DNA from 2 places in the Paenibacillus sp. FSL F4-0122 genome. Region 1 is predicted to be linked to the other one. Evidence: riboswitches for the same ligand, from Rfam matches in the RefSeq annotation. Region 1 holds a riboswitch; the other holds the start of a gene.
What was found. Region 1 has a riboswitch for S-adenosylmethionine ahead of metA (homoserine O-acetyltransferase MetA). Riboswitches for the same ligand answer to the same signal wherever they lie in the genome.
Positions count from the first base shown of each region.

Region 2: another riboswitch for S-adenosylmethionine. It lies ahead of MHH49_RS14825 (methionine ABC transporter ATP-binding protein); the one in region 1 lies ahead of metA (homoserine O-acetyltransferase MetA).

Region 1 covers NZ_JBBODI010000001.1:379,540-387,430, reverse strand. Annotated here, with positions in the region: gene MHH49_RS01610 (hypothetical protein) at 1-1,257, shown strand, start outside; gene MHH49_RS01605 (ROK family protein) at 1,427-2,308, shown strand; gene MHH49_RS01600 (HRDC domain-containing protein) at 2,519-3,535, shown strand; gene corA (magnesium/cobalt transporter CorA) at 3,622-4,557, opposite strand; SAM riboswitch class I at 4,955-5,084, shown strand; gene metA (homoserine O-acetyltransferase MetA) at 5,200-6,120, shown strand; gene MHH49_RS01585 (PLP-dependent transferase) at 6,157-7,329, shown strand.
Region 2 covers NZ_JBBODI010000001.1:3,428,372-3,436,262, forward strand. Annotated here, with positions in the region: gene MHH49_RS14805 (putative polysaccharide biosynthesis protein) at 1-1,611, shown strand, start outside; gene MHH49_RS14810 (thioredoxin family protein) at 1,690-2,034, shown strand; gene MHH49_RS14815 (COX15/CtaA family protein) at 2,137-3,120, shown strand; gene MHH49_RS14820 (Cthe_2314 family HEPN domain-containing protein) at 3,276-4,010, shown strand; SAM riboswitch class I at 4,113-4,248, shown strand; gene MHH49_RS14825 (methionine ABC transporter ATP-binding protein) at 4,351-5,367, shown strand; gene MHH49_RS14830 (methionine ABC transporter permease) at 5,397-6,026, shown strand; gene MHH49_RS14835 (MetQ/NlpA family ABC transporter substrate-binding protein) at 6,084-6,950, shown strand; gene MHH49_RS14840 (NifU family protein) at 7,109-7,357, opposite strand; gene MHH49_RS14845 (YuzB family protein) at 7,439-7,693, shown strand.

The DNA of each region.
Region 1 (7,891 bases):
ACACCTAATCAAAAGTCAGGTAATATCAGTTTCCAGGGTACTGTGAGCAGAAATTTCACTCGTAATTATCAGGTGTGCAGCACAACTAAGAACGGGCAAGGTAAAGATGTTGAATCTTGTCAAACGTATACGGAGAGCGGCAGCACTTCAGCTCCGTTTACACCAGGTGAGGATGTCAAAACCATTCGGACCTATATTTATAACGGGGCCAAACAAATAGCACCTAAGCTGTACAAGAATTCAATAGACAAGAATAAAGCGGATTCTTTGATTCGAAAGCTCCTCTGGACAAGTGAGCCTTACAATTATAATGTAATCCGCTGGATGGCTCATGAAGATGAGAATAAGAACTTACAGGATTGGACGAAAGTAAAGGGGCAATTCGAACGAATCTTCACACAACAGGCAAGCGGAGACATCGGTTGGAAGGTAGAGAATAGCATGGCTCAAGCTTATAAGAAAGCCAGAGCTACCGCTAAAAAAATGCTTAACGACAAATCTAATTATGATACCGCCGTGTTTGCGACGGATAAGCAACTTCAAGGGTATGATTATCCGATTAAATCCGGATATTATTTTAATCCTGTTGGAACGTATACCTTTACACTGGAGACAGTTACGTTTAAAGATACGGATAAAGACACGAAGGACCATAAGGATCTTGTTGAGGAACTTACGAATTCTTTCCGATATGAAACTGATCTTATGTATATCAATAATGATAAAGTTGCGGTCAATCTGCGGAATGAACCACTGAGCAAAAACGGGAATAACTTTGCAAGAAAGCCAGCAGCTTTATCCGTAGAGGATAACACCGGAGTGAATGATGCGAAATTGTTGACGGTGGAGAACAGCTTTACTAAAGATGTGGAAGAGATCCCATATTCACAAGAAAGAGAAAGTGATAATGGCACCCATGAATTCTGGAAGAATATATTAGAGGGTTACTCACAGTCTAGTACACTGGGAAGCTTCGACAATTTCAAATACCGTGAATATGTGGGCTTGAATCAGAATATGTACAAGATCACGGAAAAGTCTACGGTGACGATTACGATTAATAAGGACCATATTCCTGTCTATACTACAGCTGAAATGCCAGATGGGAAGTACTATGTTAAGGCTTGGTTGGCAGATGTGGAGCTCTCCAAGAGTACCAACGCATACAAATCACTGGGCAAGCTTGTCGGCATTAAGCCGCTGGATCAAATTGAGGTTACGGTAAAAGGCTCTATGTTTGATGACTTAAATAATTAAACAATAATAAAACTCCCTTCATGCAAAATTGCATGAAGGGAGTTTTATTATTGTGATAGCGCTTCATCCAACGTATAATAAGGGCTGTTGATTGTTTTATTTTATATTGTTTTTTTATTTTCACACTGGATGGCGGATTATTGCTTATTGGAGAAGGGAGATAGTTGCTATGAAGTTATTGGGAGCGATTGAAGCAGGCGGAACGAAGTTTGTATGCGGGATTGGTTATGAGGACGGTACCATTCTGGACCGAGTTAGCTTTCCGACAACAACACCGGAAGAAACGATGGGACTCGTAATCGACTATTTTAATGGGAAGAATGTAGAAGCTTTTGGTATTGGATCGTTTGGACCGATTGATCCCGTGCTGGACAGCCCTACTTATGGTTACATAACAACGACACCAAAACCTCACTGGGGACAATATAATCTGGTAGGTACAATGGCTGAGCAATTTAACGTGCCGATCGGTTTTGATACGGATGTGAATGGTGCAGCGCTTGCGGAAAGTAAATGGGGAGCGGCTAAAGGTCTGGACAGCTGCCTTTATATTACGGTTGGGACAGGTATTGGAGCGGGAGCAGTTGTTGGAGGTCAGATGGTGCATGGATTGTCTCATCCTGAGATGGGACATATTCTAGTTCGCAGACATCCAGAGGACACGTTTGAGGGCTACTGCCCTTATCATGGCGATTGCCTTGAAGGGTTAGCCGCAGGTCCGGGGATTGGCAAACGCTGGGGACAACCAGCAGGCGAGCTGCCTGTTGACCATCCAGCTTGGGATATGGAAGCTCATTATCTTGCACATGCACTTATGAATTACGTGCTGATTCTGTCTCCCGAAAAAATCGTAATGGGCGGTGGGGTCATGAAGCAAAGCCACTTGTTCCCGCTAATCCGTACCAAGCTGCAGGAGCTGCTTAAAGGTTATGTTCAGCATCCAGCGCTCAATACCGATATTGATAATTACGTTGTGCCACCGCAGCTTGGAGATAATGCAGGACTTGCAGGTGCGATTGGACTGGCAACCTTAGCTTTGGCAAGAAACTAGTATAAAAAGATATTGACTGTTAGGAAATATATGGTATTGTAGGATCTAACAGTATAGCATTTAATGAGGGAGCACCTCTTTCACGTTTATCGTGAGAGTGGTGCTTTTTTGCGTTTTCCGAGTCTGACAGTGTGGGATTCACACCAGCGAAGAGTAGTTCAGACCCGGTAGGTATAGTGCTTGCTGAAGACTAGAAAGGCAGGGATGAATATGCAAATTGTATTTATGAATCGCTTATCCAGAATATCTGGGGTGGATCAAGAGGTGTTCGCTCAGCTATGGATTGGAGAGGAAGAAGGAGTGTGGAGCCTGGGCTGGCGTGATTTTTCAGACGGTGAGGAGACGCAGGAGCATTTGTGGTATGCGGGTGGTTCTTGGAATGAAATGCTCTGTGTTTACAGGCATGAGCTGGCGGTGAAGATGGGGGATGGCTATCGGCCGTTGATTGATGGCGTATTTCATGAAGAAGACGGCCTTACTGGGCGTAATCAGGAGCAGCTAAGGCTGCAATATTACAGTGAATATAATGGGAACGAAGCTATTTATGAGGAGTTATGTGCTTGGCGCCGCAGCCGAGCTTCTAGTGAACGGAAAGCCCCTTACATTCTTGCCAGCAATCGTTTGTTACGTTTGATAAGCACTTTCTTGCCGCATACACCAGAGGAGCTGCTGCAGATCCCTGGTGTAGGGGAAGGAAAGGTAGCCCAATATGGCACGGATTGGTTGGCTATAACCTCTACGGCTGCAAGGGAACATTCCTTTCCTTTGAATTGGGTTCACCAAGAAATTGAGGAGGACTCTTTTGTATCCTGGCTCTATAAACAGAAAGAGGTCAAATATAAGAAACAGCTAGAAAGACTGCGATTACGGCGAATTCTGCTGCAAGGGATCGAGAATGGGTTAGGGTTAGAACAGCTTAAGGTGAACAGTGGAGTGAACCGTCGCGAACTGATTGAAGCGGTAGAGGAGCTGGAAAGAGAAGGTTATTGCGTGGAGAAACTGATCGAGGTAGAACTGGAAAATATGCCGCAGAATGAACAGGAAGCGATATGGAATGCCTATCTAGAGGCAGGAGATCTTTTTCTAAAGCCAGTGCTGCATATGGTGTATGGGGAGGATTTTTCAGCAGCAGAAGGGCTGGACAGCTATTATGAACGTCTGCGGCTGATCCGCATTCGTTTCCGGCGGGAGCAAGCTCCTAAAGTGGGCGTGGCGACCAGTTTCTAGTAGCTTTTCCTCATATCAAAAAGACGAAGGCTTCCTTACACCATAGGGTTAAAGGGCCTTCGTCTTGCCTATTCGTCCGTTTATTTTCATAGCCATTCTTTCTTGCGGAATACATACAGCATCCCACAGCCTAACGTCAACATTAGACCTATAACGGCAAAATAGCCGTATTTCGTATGCAACTCAGGCATATGATCAAAGTTCATCCCATAGATTCCGGTAATTACGGTCAAAGGCATGAATATCGTTGTAATCGCGGTAAATACTCTCATAATTTCATTGGCGCGGTTGGCGATACTGGATTGGTAGGCCTCACGTAAGTTGCCCATGAGATCGCGGTACGTCTCAAAGGTTTCGGATATTTTAACTGCATTTTCATAAATGTCGCTAAAATACTTCTGCAGCTGATCATCAATCAGACGGAGGTCTTTTTTGTTCAGGGTATTGATAACCTCTTTCTGTGGTCCCAGCATCTTCTTTAACCATAAGATCTCACTTCGCAGACCGATAATCTCACTCAGATGAGATTTCTTGGTATGCATTAAAATATCCTCTTCAAGCTTCTCAATCCGGGCTTCAATTCGGTCACCTACGGAGAAATAATTATCTACGACAAGGTCGATAAGCAGGTAAAGGAATTGGTCGGGTTCGCTAACCTCTTGCTCCCATAACATGGGCTTCAGGATGCGCAGCTCGTGGATCTTTTGTTTCGTTACAGTAATAATATAATGTCTGCCCAAGAATATATTGAGTGCCCGCAGGAAAATTTCCTCATCATCAAAGCGGATGCTGTTTACAACAATAAAGTAATGACTTTCGTATATTTCGATCTTTGGACGTTGATCCTCTTCACTAAGGCAATCCTCAACAGCGAGATCATGCAGGTTGAACAGGGGCTGAAGCAGCTCCAAATCCTCCACATCTGCATCAATCCAATAGAACCCTTCTGTTGGGGGTGTCAATGTTTCATCAATTTCATCAATAGGTGTAAAAACCCCTGCATTCACCAGCCGGATTTTCATCTGATTCCACTCCTTCTATCCCCGGGTCTTCACCAGGGACTGCTAATTAAGCACAGAGAAAAAAATCAGCTTGGCCGGCGTTACAATCAATACAAGAGGCCGAATGACGATTCGAGGGCATGAAGAAGAACTGCTCCCGCCGCCGGCAAGCTGATGATTATCCTGTGTGGTTGCTCATTTTGTACACTTAATTGCGAGCTCGGGTCGCCTTCCATTCTTCTTCTCACCTCTTCTTTTCGTTCAGGTATGAAATACTTGTCTAGTATAACAACGGAGTATGCCTCTTTCAAGCAAATTTATTGTTACTTTAAGGCTACTTCAGCATTGTATGGACTTGACGAAAAGGAGGTTCATGATTTAAAGTAAATTTTAAAGAAATTTAATTGAATACAGCTAAATCTTATCAAGAGCAGGTGGAGGGACTAGCCCTATGAAACCCGGCAACCGGCGTGTGAACGCACGGTGCTAATTCTTGCGGAACTTTGCTGACGACTAAACCCCGTCCAAAAGTTTCTGGCAGATGAGAGAGGCGCATATGACTGTAGATATGACCTTTCTCGTTTTCCGAGAAAGGTCTTTTTATTGTTCAGAAAGCCGCGATGTGACAACATAACCTAAATACAGTTAAGGAGTGGAAAGACAATGCCAATTAAAATTCCCGACAGTTTACCAGCAAAAGAAGTACTATCCGGAGAAAATATTTTTGTGATGGATGAAAGTTTGGCTTTCCATCAGGATATCCGTCCACTAAGGATTGCTATTCTGAATCTCATGCCGACTAAAGAAACGACGGAGACTCAATTGCTGCGTTTAATAGGAAATTCACCGCTGCAAGTTGATGTTACCTTGCTGCATCCACGCTCACATACTTCTAAGAATACTTCTGCTGAGCATTTGAGAAGCTTTTACAAAACTTTTGACGAGATCAGCCACCGCCGTTTGGATGGCCTTATTGTTACAGGAGCACCCGTAGAGCAAATGGAGTTTGAGGAAGTATCCTATTGGGAAGAGCTAAAAGAGATTTTTGAATGGAGCAAGGATAATGTGACCTCGACCATGCATATCTGTTGGGCGGCACAGGCAGGGTTGTATCATCATTTTGGTGTTCGTAAAGTGGCATTGCCTGAAAAATGTTTTGGTGTATTCTCCCATACGATTAATCAAAATAACATTAAATTGCTGCGCGGTTTTGACGAGGTATTCCATGTACCGCATTCCCGTCATACCGATGTCTCCCGCGAAGATATTGAGAGCAATCCAGATCTGCAGATTCTGGCAGAATCCGAAGAAGCTGGTATGTATCTAGTAGCTACGACCGACGGCAAACAAATATTTGTGACCGGACATTCCGAGTACGATCCTCTATCCCTGAAATGGGAATATGATCGTGATTTGGAGAGGGGCATGGAGATGGCCTTGCCGAAACACTATTTCCCTAAAGATGATCCAGAACGGACACCTCCTGCAGTGTGGCGTGCACATGCCAACTTATTATTCTCTAATTGGCTCAATTACTATGTATATCAAGAGACACCTTACGATATCGACCCGATTGTTTATTAAGATCAGCGCTACATTATAATTTAGGAGGCATTTATCATGGACGACAAACTTAGGATTGAAAGCAGACTGGCACAAATAGGTTCACAAGAAGATCCGGCTACCGGAGCCATTAATTTTCCTATCTATAATGCTACGGCATTCCGTCACCCGAAGCTTGGGCAGAGCACAGGTTTCGATTATAGCCGTACCAAAAGTCCGACCCGTTCCGTACTGGAGAATGCGGCTGCGGAATTGGAGTCTGGTGATGCAGGTTTTGCCTGTAGCTCTGGGATGGCGGCTATTCAAACCATATTTACCCTGTTTGGGCAAGGCGATCACTTGATCGTTTCGCTGGATCTTTACGGCGGGACCTATCGTTTGTTGGAACGAATTATGTCCAAGTTTGGAATCACTGCTTCCTATGTAGATACGAATGATTTGGATGCGCTTGGGGCTTCCCGTCTTCCAAATACAAAGGCGATATTTATTGAAACGCCAACGAATCCTTTGATGATGGTTACGGATATTGCAGCCGTTGCTACTTGGGCTCGTCATCATGGGCTGCTCACAATTGTAGACAATACACTGCTGACTCCATTTTTCCAGCGTCCTCTGGAATTAGGTGCGGATATTGTAGTCCATAGTGCTACCAAATATTTGGGCGGACACAATGATGTACTTGCTGGTCTTATTGTATCTAAAGGGGCTGAATTATCCGCTGAAATAGCGATTCTACATAACTCTATTGGCGCTGTGCTTGGGCCAACAGACAGTTATCAGCTGATGAGAGGCATGAAGACACTGGCTCTGCGTATGGAACGGCACGAGAGTAATGCACTAGCAATTGCCCGCTATCTACAAGAGCACCCGGCGATTGCGGAAGTGTTCCATCCAGGCCTGCCGGATCATCCGGGATATGAAATTCAGAATCGCCAGTCCTCGGGCAATACCGGAATTTTTTCTTTCAAATTAAAAGATGCCAGATACGTAGAACCTCTGCTTCGTCATATTCGGCTTATAGCCTTCGCGGAGAGCCTCGGCGGGGTTGAATCGTTAATGACCTATCCTGCAGTACAGACGCATGCGGACATTCCTGTGGAAATTCGGAATGCGGTGGGTGTAGATGATCGGTTGCTGCGCTTCTCGGTGGGCATTGAACATGCGGAGGATCTAATTGCTGATCTGGGTCATGCTTTGGAGGCTGCGCGGGCGGAAATCGAAACGAAGTAAAAGTAACGGCAACCCAGATCGGCACCGAATTGCTGGAAAATATCGAGGATCTAACTCACCGTTGATTTAGAGCTGGTGTTAGACTGAGGATGAAATAGAGCTGTCTCATAAGCCGGGAATTGGCTGCTGGGATAGCTCTTCTTTTTGGACTTTTTGCTATTGGACACAGCTGACCTTAGATACAGCATTATTACACATTTGGAATGTTAACGGCCTCCACAGCAGCTATAGCGCTAAAAAACAGCTTTCATGAGGCTCTTTTCATGGAATAGCATCACTGGAGTCCATAACTATGCTCTAAAGGCTAAAAACTTGCAAATAACGTCATCTGTGTCCGACAGCCTCAGGGAATTTTGATTCAACGGGTGCAGGCAGCAATGTAAGGACTCTTTCTGCTGGATGGTATCTTGCTGAGAAAGTAAAAAGTTTTTCAAGCTGTTCAGATTGTGATACGATGAGGAAATGAACTGTTCATTTATTAAAATATAAGGTATAAGTTACATACTATACTTTATCCTTATGTTACTACGAGAAACGGTTGTTATCTCTAAAGGACGACAAC
Region 2 (7,891 bases), 3.0 Mb from region 1:
TTTGTTAAAGGCACGCTTATCCTTGCTGCTGCAGCTTTGGTGGCAAGGGTACTCGGGCTTGTCCAGCGTGTGCCGCTGGACCATATCTTTGACGGTGTGGGGAGAGCATCGTTCGGAGTTTCTAACAATATCTATTTAATGCTTCTAACCGTAGCCACCGCTGGGATTCCAAGTACACTCAGCAAAATGGTCTCTGAACGATACGCCTTGAATCGTCCTGAAGAGGCGAGACAAGTGTATCATGCTGCACTGCTGTTTTCAGTGGCAGCAGGGGTGTTTATGACTGTCTTGCTGTACATAGGGGCTCCATTTTATGCAACTCATATTGCTGATGTCCCTGAATCGGCGATGGCGATAAAAGCTATTGCGCCTGCCCTGCTTCTTTTTCCGGCAATAGCGATGATGCGTGGATATTTTCAAGGCCGCAACAATATGATGGCAGGTGGGATTTCTCAGATCGTGGAGCAATTCGCTCGCGTACTGACCGCTATTTTGCTGGCTTATATTTTATTACATCAAGGTTATAGCAACACTACAATTGCTGCGGGAGCATCCTTTGGTAGCGTGATCGGTAGTATCGCGGCGTTTGGCGTAATGATTTATTTTGCAGTCAAACTTCGCCGTGAGGACAAGCAATTAGGATTGAATTATGATACTGCTCAAAAATTACCGATTTGGGGTATCTACAAGGATATTTTTACACTGTCTATTCCCATTGTGCTATCTTCCCTTACGATTCCGGTTGTGAATGTAATTGACACTTCTCTTACGGTACGATTATTGATTGATCAGATAGGTAGGGAGAGTGCCACTTCAGCGCTAGGTATTTTATCCAATCGTGCTCAGAGTGTAGCGGGCATTCCACCTGTTCTAGCTATCGCACTTGGAACTTCATTGATTCCGATCATTTCGGCTGCCTATGCCCGCCGTGATGAGGGGCATTTGAAAAAGCAGATAACGCTTGCTCTGCGGATTTCTATTTTGACAGGGATGCCGATTGTATTGGCGCTTGTAGCAGCTGCTTATTCTGTAAATGGATTATTGTTCGCCAGTTTAGATGGCAGTGGTATCGTAGCCATGCTTACTTTAGGAACGATCTTTCAGATTACGATGATGACAACGAACTCTATTTTGTTAGGTATGGGCAAATCGCGAATTTCCATGTATTATGTGTTAGCGGGTATTATTGTAAAATTAGTGGCAAGCTTATTACTTAGTAAGGTATTTGGCATCTACGGAATCATCGGTGCAACAGCACTTTGTTTCGTGGTCATTACTTTGCTTAACTTACGCATGCTGAAATCGATTGTGCCTTTTGAAATTATGGGCAAACGTTGGGGCGGTTTCGCGATTGCGGTACTTGTGTCCGGCGGGATTGGTTATGGCTTGAATGAGGCTGGGATTTTGTTAACGGATCTGATGCCGGCACGTTTGGCGTTTCTGATCACTTGTCTTGTTGTGGGAGCCGCAGTTGTTGTTATTTATCTAGTACTGCTTATTGTGCTGGGCGTGCTGACTAAACAGGAAATCTCCAGTTATCCGCGGGCGCTGCAAAAATTATTGAATCCGCTGATGAAGTTACAGCCTGCACGTGTTCGTATGAGAGAATAGGTTTGACTTCTACCCTGCATTTTGCTTCACTTAAAGAGTAGAAAATAGACAGATATTGAAGAAGGGACTGAGTAAATCATGGACAAAATTAGTTCTCCTGCTGAATTTCAGGTAGCCATTCAATCACCTCGATTAACAGTGGCCATCTTCAAGGCTGACTGGTGCTCGGATTGCAAATTTATCGATCCTTTTATCCCAGAGGTAGAGCAGGCTTATGCAGACCGCCTTACACTGGTTGAGGTAGATGTTGATGCCGTGGGCGATGTTAGCCAAGAACAAAATATTATGGGTATTCCAAGCTTCGTCGCATATTCGGATGGACGGGAATTGGTTAGATTCGTTAATAAATTGCGCAAATCCCGTGAAGAGATTGAAAATTTCCTTGATAAAGCGGTCCAAGTGCATCAAAGCCTTCAAAAGTAATTCCTAAGGAACCACCGCTTTCGCCTGTTTGTGCAAAAGCGGTGGTTTTTTGAAATATAAGTCTGGCTGCTTCTTCATTACTAAAAACTGCGGGTGATATTTTTGACGACAAATCAGTTGAAATGGCTTAGTTATCTTACTTGCCTTATCATGTTCCTCGCTGTACTCGGAGGAGCGGTAGTGACGAAGACTGGATCGGGCTTGGAATGCGGAAATGAATGGCCGCTCTGTCATGGGAAATTAATTCCGGCTTATACTATAGGCTCGATGATTGAATACACCCATCGCTTGTTTAGCGGTTTGGCAGGGTTATTCTCACTTGCCTCGATGTTTGCTTTTTGGCGTTATGCCCGTACTCGGCGCGATTTGCTGGGCTATGCATTTATGACTTTATTATTCGTCATCGTTCAAGGTGGTATGGGAGCGCTTGCAGTAATTAAATCTCAATCTGCTGCTGTAATGGCGCTGCATATGGGTTTTTCTTTGATCGCCTTTTCGAGCGCTATGATGTTGGCTCTTGGAACCAAGAGATGGCATGAATCGCGCGAATATGATCATACGTTGGAAGCTCAAAAGAAGCCCGTAAGTAAGGCTTTTCGCAATTTAACTTGTTTTACTGCCATCTATTCTTATATTGTCGTGTATATTGGAGCCTTTGTAAGTCATACGGATTCACAGGGCGGGTGTTCGGGTTGGCCGCTTTGTAATGGAGAATGGGTTCCGGAGCTTTCCGGAGGTGTAGGTGTTGTTTTTACGCATCGGATTGCGGCTTTGCTCTTATTCATGCTTACTGCGCTGCTTGGGCATTTAGCATTTTGGAAACATAAGGATTATCCAGAGCTTAGAGCGCTAGGTGTAGCTGCAGTGCTGTTATGCTTGATGCAGGTGTTTAGTGGGGCGGCTGTGGTTTACACCCTAGATAATGAAAGATTGTACATATTTGCCGCTTTGGCTCATATTTTGCTGATTGCCAGTTTGTTTGGTGTCTTATGTTATATGAGTGTAAGAGTCTGGCAGCTAAATCGTGCGGGTAGTGTCGTGTCTGGAAAAAATGTAACGAACCCAATGATTCCACCGCCTTGGTAGAAAATTCCCTCCGTGGATAGAGGCGCTTCACCCGCGGAATAATAAAGTGGAAATCGGTATATCGTGGAGCTGATTGGCCGATGCTTACGTCGCGAGTTTTGTACGAAGCAGTCCATGGAAGCAGACGCTGAACAAAACTTTAGGAGGACTGGGATATGCTGCGGGTATTACTTGGAGAGCCGCCTCGAAAGAACAGTGGTGTGTTGGCTGATGCGATGGAGAATATGGCCACTTTTGCAGCATTGCTGCGCAAGGAAATGAGTGCCCATGAGGATAATGACCATGAATACCGCAAGCTGGAGATTTGGACACGTGGGCTGATTTCCTCTCTGGATGAACTGGAGCAAAGTTGGTTCGCGGCCGCTTTTTACCGGAAATTAGTGATTGCGGGTTATATGGATGATATGACACCGGTGGAACAGGGCGATTATGCACGTTATGTTTATTTTTATAAAGATGGCTTTATCCGGGTTTTCTCTCTTCTGGACAAGCTTGGGACGGTACTGAATCATTTTTATGATCTCAAAACATCCAAATTAAAAACGCACTTTTCTTACTTTACAGTGCTGCGTCAGCTTCAATTATTGAATGTGCATCCTGCATTAGCGGATCAACTGGAACAGATCAAGAACTCCTACCGCGATCCATTGGAGAATTTACGCAAGCGCAGAAATGCTGAAATTCATTATATGAATTCTGAAATGCAGGATGATCTGTGGCAGCGGCATCAAGGTCTGCATGATAAAATTCAGCTCGAGGATCTGGATAGCCATCTTGAGGATTTAAAACAATCGCTCGAAATGAACTGTAAGACATTAATCGCGGCATTCAGCTACAGCAATGAACAGCTGCGTAAGGAAATAAGCAGGGCAAAGAGCATAAAATCGTAATCGTTCAATATATTTCCTTTTGACAAAGATCGATAAACTCACTATACTTATGCTTGCATTAAAGTATGTACGATTTCAGAAAAAATATAATTTCATAACTTTATCTTATCGAGAGCGGCGGAGGGATAGGCCCGATGAAGCCCGGCAACCGATTTGTATCCAGCGCGGGAAGCGTTGTACAAATGTCATGGTGCTAATTCCTACAATGGCGCAGGTTGCGGTCGTTGGCAGATGAGAAGGCATTGTCTTAATAAACCCACAGAGCCTCTTGCGATCTGCATCGATCGTTGGAGGTTTTTTTGTATAGAATAAGTGAAATATAAAGGGGGGGCGACGAGAGTTGATTAATCTAAAAGGGATAACAAAGGTTTATGGAAAAGGGAGTAATGCGGCAACAGCGCTTTCTGGATTGAATCTGTCCATCGAGAAAGGTGAAATATTCGGAGTCATCGGCCACTCTGGAGCGGGGAAAAGTACATTGATCCGTTGCATTAATCTGTTGGAACGTCCGACAGAAGGTGAGGTCTGGGTAGACGGTGTTGAACTAACTAGCCTTAACCAAGGTCAATTACAGGAACAGCGGCGCAAGATTGGGATGATTTTTCAACATTTCAATTTGCTTTCTTCGGCGACTGTGTATGATAATATTGCCTTTCCACTGCGACTTGCAGGTACATCTAGAACAGCTATTGATACAAAAGTGAAAGATCTGCTCGCTCTAGTTGGGCTTGAAGAACATACAGATAAGTATCCTTCTCAGTTATCTGGAGGACAAAAGCAGCGGGTCGGCATCGCCCGGGCACTAGCCAGTGACCCTGATGTACTGCTGTGTGACGAGGCCACTTCTGCGCTTGATCCCCAGACAACGGACTCCATTCTTAAGCTGCTGCTCGATATTAATAAAAGATTCCATTTGACCATTGTGCTGATCACACATGAAATGCATGTAATCCAGAGCATCTGCGACCGTGTCGCGGTCATTCATGGTGGTGGGATTGTTGAGCAAGGCAAAGTTACAGAGGTATTTCTCAAGCCGCAGCATGAGGTTACACGCGATTTCATCCGCAGTGAGACACAGAATGAAGGGCCTCTTCGAGTGGCGCTTGATGCTGCTGCCGGGGATAACTCTCAAGCTGTCAAAATTACTTTTTTCGGAGAAAAAACTTACGGCTCGGCACTATCCGATGTCGTGCGTGATACGGGTGTAAGCTTTGCAATCTTACATGGTACCATCTCAACGATTAAAGATGTGCCTTATGGACAGATGATTGTGCGGTTCGAAGGGCCAGCTGAGGCGATTGCTGTAACGATCTCCAGACTAATTGCTCAAGGCCTTGATGTGGAGGTGATTTCGTAATGAATTTTGCAGATCTAAATTGGCAAGAAATGATGGATGCTACGGTTGCTACTATAAAAATGATATTTTTTTCCGGATTGTTCACAATTATTCTTGGTTTACCACTCGGAATTCTATTGTATTTATGGGGGAAATCGAATAGTATAGTAATCAGAGTAACTTACTCGGTCTTATCATTACTTGTAAATATCCTACGTTCCGTACCCTTTATCATTTTGATGGTGGCTCTAATTCCTTTCAGCAAAGCCGTTGTTGGAACCTCCATTGGTGTACTCGGTACGATTCCACCTCTGGTGATTGGTGCAGCTCCGTTTTTTGCCCGCTTGGTAGAGACGTCGTTAAGAGAGGTAGACCGCGGAGTCATCGAAGCCGCACAAGGTATGGGAGCATCGACGAACCAAATCGTTATGCGTGTTCTTTTGCCAGAAGCTCGTCCAGGTCTGCTAGCTGGAGTTACGATCACACTGGTTACACTGGTCTCCTATACAGCAATGGCTGGTATGGTTGGGGGCGGCGGATTAGGTGACTTGGCGATTCGTTACGGCTACCACCGCTATGAGACGGAGATTATGATTGTTTCTATATTATTTATTGTCGTACTGGTGCAATTGCTACAAATGGCCGGTGACCGACTCGTAAAACATTACACACGGAAATAAGGTACATCCATATATATCCTTATTCAATACAAAATATAGATTAGAGGGGGATTTACAATGAAAAAAGTACTACTTACATTTTTTAGCCTGACACTGGTTGCGGTGCTTGCGGCTTGCGGTAACAACAATGCATCTAATAATGCTGGGAGCTCGGCTGCTACAACAGCACCAAATGCAGAAGCAACAAGTGAACCTACTAAAGATCCTGTGAAACTGGTTATTGGTGCCTCACCTGTGCCTCATGCTGAAATTTTGAAGGCTATTGCTCCATTGCTTGAAAAAGATGGAATTACCCTTGAAATTAAAGAATTTACTGACTATATTCAACCTAACGTGCAGCTTGATGAGAAGGAGTTAGACGCTAACTTTTTCCAACACCAACCGTATCTGGATGACCAAAACAAAAATAATAAAACAGATCTGGTCTCCGTTGCATCCGTTCACGTTGAGCCTTTTGGAGCTTATTCCAAAAAAATCAAATCGATCGATGAGTTGGCTGATGGTGCAAAAGTTGCCATTCCGAACGATGCTACTAATGGTGGCCGTGCACTAATCCTACTTGCAAAAAATGGTCTGATTACCTTGAAAGATGATACAAACATTGCTGCAACGAAAGCAGATATCACTGAAAACAAGAAAAACCTCGATATCATCGAGTTGGAAGCAGCTATGCTCCCACGTCAACTGGATGAGGTAGACCTTGCTTTGATCAACACGAACTTTGCGCTAGACGCTGGTCTCGTACCAACTAAAGATGCATTGTTCATCGAGGGTGTAGATTCCCCTTATGCTAACATTTTGGTAACCCGTCAAGACAATAAAGATTCCGAAGCCATCAAAAAGCTGGTTGCTGCCCTGAATTCTCCAGAAGCTAAAGCTTTCATTGAAGAAAAGTACGAAGGTGCGATCATTCCAGCGTTTTAAGGAATTAAGCTAAATTCGTCTATAGTCATAACAAGAACCCGCAGCCAAGTTGGCTTGCGGGTTTTATGTTCTAAGGTTGTGAGAGAATGTTAAATCCTCTATAATAAGAAAATCCCGATCTCCTTTACAGGAGAATCGGGAGGGTTATTGAACGGGATTTAGAATACTTGAACTACTTCTTCAACGCCTTCTACTTCTTCAAGGAGGGCGCGTTCAATCCCGGCTTTCAAGGTGATCGTGGAGCTTGGGCAGCTGCCGCAGGCACCCATAAGTTTCAACTTAACGATGCCGTCTTCCACATCGACCAGTTCTACGTCACCGCCATCGCGCTGCAGGAACGGACGAAGCTTATCCAGCACTTCTAGTACTTCATCATACATTTCGGTGCTTTGTGCATTCTCACTCATTTCTCAATCACTCCTTTCGTAAGTTCATTATAGTACAAAAAGTTAAAAAATAAAATGGTTAGGCGGAATAGGGAGATCATCATGAGACCAATTATTGAATTTTGTTCCAGCAACATGGGTCACGGAACAGACAAGCTAATGCATAAGCTGGAGGAAAATCCGGATTATGATGTCATTGAATACGGATGTCTGAACAATTGTGGAGAGTGTTATTTAATGCCTTTCGCCATGGTTGAAGGTGACATTATTGCAGCAGACACTGTTGTAGAGCTAGAAGAGAAAATTGAGGCCAAGATCAAAGAGCTTGAGGCTTGGTTTAATATAGATCTTGACTAAATTTCTCGAGAAAAAAAGAGGGAGCACTCCATAATTTAAATTATGGAGTGCTCCCTCTTTTTGGAACCTTACTTGAACAAAATCCACCAATTTGATCGATTAGGCAACATATTGGAGAGTGCAGGTGCTACCGTGAAGGTGCCACCGGACTCAGGCGACCTTATATTGAGTGTTTTCCTACATTTGGATTGCTCTATC